Geminicoccus roseus DSM 18922: one gene and its partner. The protein of the gene in region 2 interacts with the protein of the main gene of each other region in a pairwise test. Links are inferred from orthologs where the notes say so. Each region holds a gene or a part of one and is shown on either strand. Other genes may lie near its edges. The genes, in order: rpe and eno.

Region 1 (3,277 bases), 3.9 Mb from region 2 along the record:
TCCAGGGCTGCAGAAAGGTGCGGTACAGGCCGAGATTGATGTCGGAAAGGCGGGACACCGCGGCGAAGCGGCGGTCGTCCTCCTCGTCGTTGCAGCCGAGCGCCCGGATGTCGTCGAGCGTGCGCGGCTCGAAATGGAGGACCCACTCGCCGGCGACCAGATGGGCGTTCGGGGTGTCCGGGCCGGCCCGGGTCAGCACCGCCTCGAACAGGCCGGGCGGCAGCACGTCGATCAGGTCGATGTTGGAGGTGAACTCGCGGTGCTCCTTCTTGGCGACCGCGCCGGACACGAAGATGCCGAGATGGCCGGTCTCGTCGTGCACGCTGTAGACGATGGTCTGGTCGTGGGCGCGGATATCGTCGACATCCCGGTACAGTTCCAGGATCCAGCCGAGCGCCTGCGGCGGCGGCGTGATGTCGTCGCCCTTCGAGCAGAACACCACGATCGGCCCCTTCACGTTGCGCAGGTCGATCCGGGTCCCGTCGTTGGCGCGGATCCCGCCCGAGACCAGGCGGTTGCCGACGAACAGCTCGTCGGCGATCCACTGCATCTCCTGGGCACCCAGGAGCGCATGGCCGCCCCACCAGCGCTCGAACTCGAGGTAGCGGGGCGCCTCGGTGTCGATCCGCGACCAGAGCCGGTACTGCTTGGTCCAGAAGGTGTTGGCCGGGTTCATGTTCTCGAAGTTGGACACCAGCCAGCCGCCGTCGAACGTGCCGGCACCCAGGTCGCCGGCCATCGCGGTGAGCCAGGTGCCCCCCGCCAGCCCGCCCGTATAGCGCATCGGCGCGTGGCCGTGGGTTCCCTGCCAGTAGGCCAAGGGCGCGCCTGCCAGGAGCAGCGGCCCGAACGCCGCCGGCCGGGCCGCGGCCGCCATCGCCACGGCCCAGCCGGCCTGGCAGTTGCCGATCACCAGGGGCGCGCCCTCGGCGTCCGGGTGTCGCCCGGCCACCTCGGCCACGAACGCCGCCAGCGCGTCGACCACGTCCAGGACGGTCTGCCCCTCCACGGGCTCGGTCAGGAAGCCGACGAAGTAGCAGGGATGGCCCGAGGCCAGCGCCACGCCGATCTCGCTGTCCGGCTTGAAGCCGCCAATGCCCGGCCCGTGCCCGGCCCGCGGGTCGATCACCACGATCGGCCGCTTCTGCGGGTCGGTGGGCGTGGCCGCGGCCGGCAGGATCCGGATCAGGCCGTAATTGACCGGGCGCTCCAGCCGGCGCCCGTCCCGGACCGGCTCGAACGGGAAATGGAGCACATGCGGCGCCTTCTTCGCCATGTGCTCCTGGTACTCCCTGCTGCGCTCGCGGAGCGTGTCGAAGAACAGGATCGTGCGCTGGGTGGCGTCGATCAGATAGTCGACCGCCGGGTTTCCGCTCGGTGGCAGGGCATTCGCCAAGGCTGAGGCTCCGGGCTGGTGAGGAGTCCGGACGTGCTAGACGTCCAAGGTGACGACGATGTTCGTGCCTGAAGGAAAGGCGCCCATGTCAGGCGGCCGGGCGAAGGGCGGCGATCGCCTTAGCATAGTCGGGCGCACGGAAGATCGACGAGCCGGCGACCAGGACGTCCGCGCCGGCGGCGATCGCCTTGGGCGCCGTCTGCGGATCGATGCCGCCATCCACCTCGATCCGGATCGGCCGCCCGCCGACCAGCGCCCGCACCTGGCGGATCTTGTCGGCGGCATAGGGGATGAACTTCTGCCCGCCGAAGCCCGGGTTGACGCTGAGGATCAGGACCAGGTCCAGATGGTCCAGGACATGCTCCAGCACGCCGACCGGGGTGGCCGGGTTCAGGGCCACGCCCGCTCCCTTGCCGAGCGCGGTGATCGCGCCGAGCGAGCGGTCCAGATGCGGCCCGGCCTCGGCATGGACCGTGATCCGGTCGGCACCCGCCTTGGCCACCGGCTCGATCCACTGGTCGACCGGGGCGCACATCAGATGGGCGTCGAACAGCAGCCGCGAATGCTTGCGCAGCGCCCCGATCACATCGGCGCCAAAGCTCAGGTTCGGCACGAAATGGCCGTCCATGACGTCCAGGTGCAGCCAGTCCGCACCCGCCCCCTCGACCGCCTTCACCTCCTCGCCCAGCCGCGCATAGTCCGCGGCCAGGATCGACGGCGCGATCAGAATCTCGTCCCTCATGCCGAACCCACCTCGCATCCTCCAGTCTCGATCGCGGCGATGCCTGCGCCGCGATCCTCGCCAGGCCTTCCGACCATCGTCCGTTCTCCACGGCCTGCGCCGGGCGGGCCGGACGGTCGCCGGGCCGCCGCGGCGCCGTGCCCACCATCTGGGCATCCCCGGGGGAAACTGGTCAAGTCGGGCGGCCCTGGCCAGGAACAGGCCGGCCAGGGCAGGGTTGCCGCGAGCGCGCCTGCGGTGTCCATGGCGCTGCCGGCGGCAGAGTGGTAACCGGGAGTGGGCCTGCCAGCCGCTGGCGTGCGAATTGCTGGAACCCTGCCCGGGTGGCGAACTCCTCCCCCAAGCGGTTCGGACGATATTGACGGACCGGTGGAGGTCCGCCACCTCGGGCGACTTGTCCGGTCCTGTACGGAAAGCGACGACACGTGACGGCTCAGATCATTCCGGTCCAGACCTTCGACCTCGTGGTGTTCGGGGGCACGGGCGACCTGGCGCTGCGCAAGCTGCTGCCCGGTCTCTACCAGCGCTGCCGCGACCGCCAGATGCCCTCCGAGGCGAGGGTCTGCGGTCTTTCCCGCCGCGAGATGAGCGACGACGAGTTCCGCGAGCTGGTGCGGGGCGCGCTGAACGACCACGTCAATGCCGACGATCTGGTCCCTGAGGACGTGGAACGCTTCCTCGGCCGCCTCAGCTACATCTCGCTCGACGCCACCGGCTCCAAGGGCTGGCCGGACCTGTGCTCCTTCCTGGCCTGCTGCGCCGACCGGATCCGGGTGTTCTACCTTGCCACCTCGCCCGAGCTGTTCGGCCCGGTCTGCGCCAAGCTCGGCGACCAGGGCCTAGTCACCCCGCAGACCCGGGTGGTGATCGAGAAGCCGATCGGCAAGGACCTGGCCTCGGCCAAGGCGGTCAACGAGGCGGTGGGCGCGGTGTTCGAGGAGCGGCAGATCTTCCGCATCGACCACTATCTGGGCAAGGAGACTGTCCAGAACCTGATGGCGCTGCGCTTCGCCAACGCGCTGTTCGAGCCGATCTGGAACCGCGCCGCCATCGACCATGTCCAGATCACCGTCGCGGAGACGGTGGGGGTCGGCAATCGCGCCGACTATTACGACCATAGCGGTGCTCTGCGCGACATG
Region 2 (3,284 bases):
GGTCGGACCCGGCCTTTCGTCCTGATCGCCGGGCCGTGCGCCATCGAGAGCCGCGACCACGTCATGTTCATGGCGGACGCCTTGGTCCAGCTCACCACGCGGCTGGACATCCCGTTCGTGTTCAAGTCGAGCTTCGACAAGGCGAACCGCACCAGCGGCAGCGCCGCGCGCGGGGTGGGCATGGCGAAGGGCCTGGAGATCCTGGCCGAGGTGAAGGCGCGCCATGGCTGCCCGGTGCTGACCGACGTGCATGAGAGCCACCAGTGCGCCCCGGTGGCCGAGGTGGCCGACATCCTGCAGATCCCGGCCTTCCTGTCCCGGCAGACCGATCTTCTGGTGGCCGCTGCCGCCACCGGGGCGGTGGTCAACGTCAAGAAGGGCCAGTTCCTGGCGCCCTGGGACATGGCGAACGTCGCGAAGAAGCTGGAGGAGTCCGGCTCGTCGCGGATCCTGCTTACCGACCGCGGCACCTCGTTCGGCTACAACACCCTGGTCACCGATTTCCGCGGCCTGCACTACCTGGACGCCACCGGGTGGCCGGTCGTGTTCGATGCGACCCATTCCGTGCAGCAGCCGGGCGGGCTCGGAGGGGCCTCCGGCGGCCAGCGCATGTTCGTCCCGCTCCTGGCCCGTGCCGCCGTGGCGCTGGGCGTGGCCTCGGTATTCATCGAGAGCCACGACCGCCCTGACCAGGCGCTCTCCGACGGTCCCAACCAGGTGCCGCTCGACCGGATGGAGGAGGTGCTGGCCGACCTCGCCACGTTCGACCGGATGGCCAAGCGGCATCCGCTTCCCAAGCTCGCCTAACTAGGGGGAATACTCGGTCATGTACGACACCGACATCGTGGGGCTGCACGCCCGCCAGATCCTGGACAGTCGCGGCAACCCGACGGTCGAGGTCGACGTGACCCTGTCCGCCGGCATTGTCGGCCGCGCCGCGGTCCCCTCGGGCGCCTCGACCGGCTCGCGCGAGGCGATCGAGCTGCGCGACGGCGACAAGAGCCGCTGGCTGGGCAAGGGCGTCGGCAAGGCGGTCGACGCGGTGAACGGCGAGATCGCCGACGCCATCCTGGGCATGGACGCCTCGGACCAGCTGGGGATCGACCGGGCGCTGATCGAGCTGGATGGCAGCGAGGCGAAGAGCCGGCTTGGCGCCAACGCCCTGCTGGGCGTCAGCATGGCGGTCGCCAAGGCGGCGTCCGAGCAGCTGGGCCTGCCGCTCTACCGCTATGTCGGCGGCACCTCGGCGCGGGTCCTGCCGGTGCCGATGATGAACGTGATCAATGGCGGCGCCCATGCCGACAATCCGATCGACATCCAGGAGTTCATGATCATGCCGGTGGGCGCCCCCTCGTTCGCCGAGGGGCTGCGCATGGGTGCGGAAGTCTTCCACGCGCTGAAGAAGGCGCTGAAGGATGCCGGCCACAACACCAATGTCGGCGACGAAGGCGGCTTCGCCCCGAACCTGGAGAGCGCCGAGGCGGCGATGGCCTTCCTCGAGAAGGCGGTGACGGCGGCCGGCTACAAGGTCGGCGATGACATCGTGTTCGCGCTGGACTGCGCCGCCTCCGAGTTCTTCGCCGACGGCGTCTACGACATGGCAGGCGAGGGCAAGAAGGTCGACAGCGCCGGGATGGTCGACTTCCTGGAAGGACTGGTCGGCAAGTTCCCGATCGTCTCGATCGAGGACGGCATGGGCGAGGCCGACTGGGACGGCTGGAAGCTCCTCACGGACCGGATCGGGTCCAAGGTCCAGATCGTCGGCGACGACCTGTTCGTGACCAATCCGAAGATCCTGCGGGAGGGCATCGAGAAGGGCATCGCCAACGCGATCCTGATCAAGGTCAACCAGATCGGCACGCTGTCGGAGACCCTGGACGCGGTGGAGACCGCCAAGGTCGCCAGCTACCGCTCGGTGATGTCGCATCGATCGGGCGAGACGGAGGACGCGACCATCGCCGACCTGGCGGTGGCGACCAATTGCGGGCAGATCAAGACAGGATCGCTGTCCCGCTCCGACCGGCTGGCGAAGTACAACCAACTCCTGCGGATTGAGGAGCAGCTGGGTGACCTTGCGATCTATCCGGGCCGCCGGGCGCTCGCCCGAACCTGAGACCTAGTTCGCGCCAGACGAGAGCAGCGGAAAGGCCCGGCAACGACAAGGTTGCCGGGCCTTTTTGCGTGCTCGATACGCTCATGGCGAGCGCTCCCGTCCTGCAGTTGCGGCTCATCGAGATATATCACCGGAAAACGTAAAAGTTTCTGCGCAGCGAGGGGTTCACATCAGTACAATAATTCGAGATATTTCTATGGCCCATGACGTCCTGATCCTCATCTGCATTGGATTTTGAAGCCTTACTCATATGTCATGAAACAAACATCCATTTTTTCTACTGCGAATGGCTGATTAATACGCCGTCACAATTCGTCTCGCCTCCCTGGAACTAGTTTACCGCTTCACAGCTGCGTGTCAGATCATCGGACGGATCGAGTGCCTAATCGTCCTGCCTGCGGATCCTGAGGTCTCTCACCTCGGTATGATCCCTGCGATGCGGCGGCGACGTTGGTTTCGATCACAACCTGCAATTGTCCTGGGGGGGACATCATGCGCAGCCGTTTTGCTGCCGTACTGGCGGCCGCTGGAATCGTGCTCGGTTCATTGGTGGCGATGGCGCCTGCCGATGCCGTGGCCAAAGACAAGCCGATCTACGATGGCTTCCGTTACTACAAGAAGCCCAGCCTGAAGGGCTGCGGCCTCAGCACCATCAAGATCTTCTATGAAGGCGAGCTTTTCGGCGGAGCCAGCAAGTCCAAGCCGAACGTCAAGCAGCTCAAGAACGTCATCGTTCCGCAGATTCTGAAGAAGAAGTGGGACTACGTCGTCATCGACATTGAGCAGTGGGATCCCGTCAAGGAGATGGACAAGCTCATCCTCGCGATGAAGACCATCCGCGATGGTGTGCGCGCCAAAGGCGGTAAGTCCAAGCTTGGCTACTACATGATGCTGCCGGAGAAGAACTGGTACGCTCCGGTTCAGAACAGCTCCAGCCGCATGAAGAGCTGGAAGAAGAACAACGACAAGCTGGCCCGTCTGGCCAAGGAAGTCGACGTTATCTTCCCGTCGCTCTACGCGATGTTCGACAGCAAGAGCGACTGGGTCAAGTACGCCAAGGGCACCATCAAGGAGGCCCGTCAGTACGGAAAGCCGGTGATCCCGTTCATCTGGCCGCAGATCCATGACTGGAACAAGGACGACGGCCAGAAGTACATGTCGGCCAGCTTCT

The links.
Region 1: the proteins of eno (region 2) and rpe interact in binary tests that used the Escherichia coli proteins (3 or more experiments, as listed by UniProt). The link is inferred for Geminicoccus roseus DSM 18922 from one-to-one orthologs.

The regions. Positions count from the first base shown.
Region 1 is NZ_KE386572.1:977,723-980,999, forward strand. The notes cover bases 312-3,273. They hold rpe (ribulose-phosphate 3-epimerase), read right to left. Parts: upstream 2,139-3,273; coding sequence 1,485-2,138; downstream 312-1,484. Other genes in these bases: GEMRO_RS27895 (DUF3141 domain-containing protein), read right to left, coding at 312-1,396; zwf (glucose-6-phosphate dehydrogenase), read left to right, coding at 2,564-3,273. In the rest of the region: more of GEMRO_RS27895, read right to left, coding at 1-311; more of zwf, read left to right, coding at 3,274-3,277. UniProt on the Escherichia coli protein: Catalyzes the reversible epimerization of D-ribulose 5-phosphate to D-xylulose 5-phosphate.
Region 2 is NZ_KE386572.1:4,885,787-4,889,070, reverse strand. What follows is about bases 1-2,969. They hold eno (phosphopyruvate hydratase), read left to right. Parts: upstream 1-826; coding sequence 827-2,113; downstream 2,114-2,969. Other genes in these bases: GEMRO_RS0124060 (hypothetical protein), read left to right, coding at 2,606-2,969; kdsA (3-deoxy-8-phosphooctulonate synthase), read left to right, coding at 1-807. In the rest of the region: more of GEMRO_RS0124060, read left to right, coding at 2,970-3,284. UniProt on the Escherichia coli protein: Catalyzes the reversible conversion of 2-phosphoglycerate (2-PG) into phosphoenolpyruvate (PEP). It is essential for the degradation of carbohydrates via glycolysis.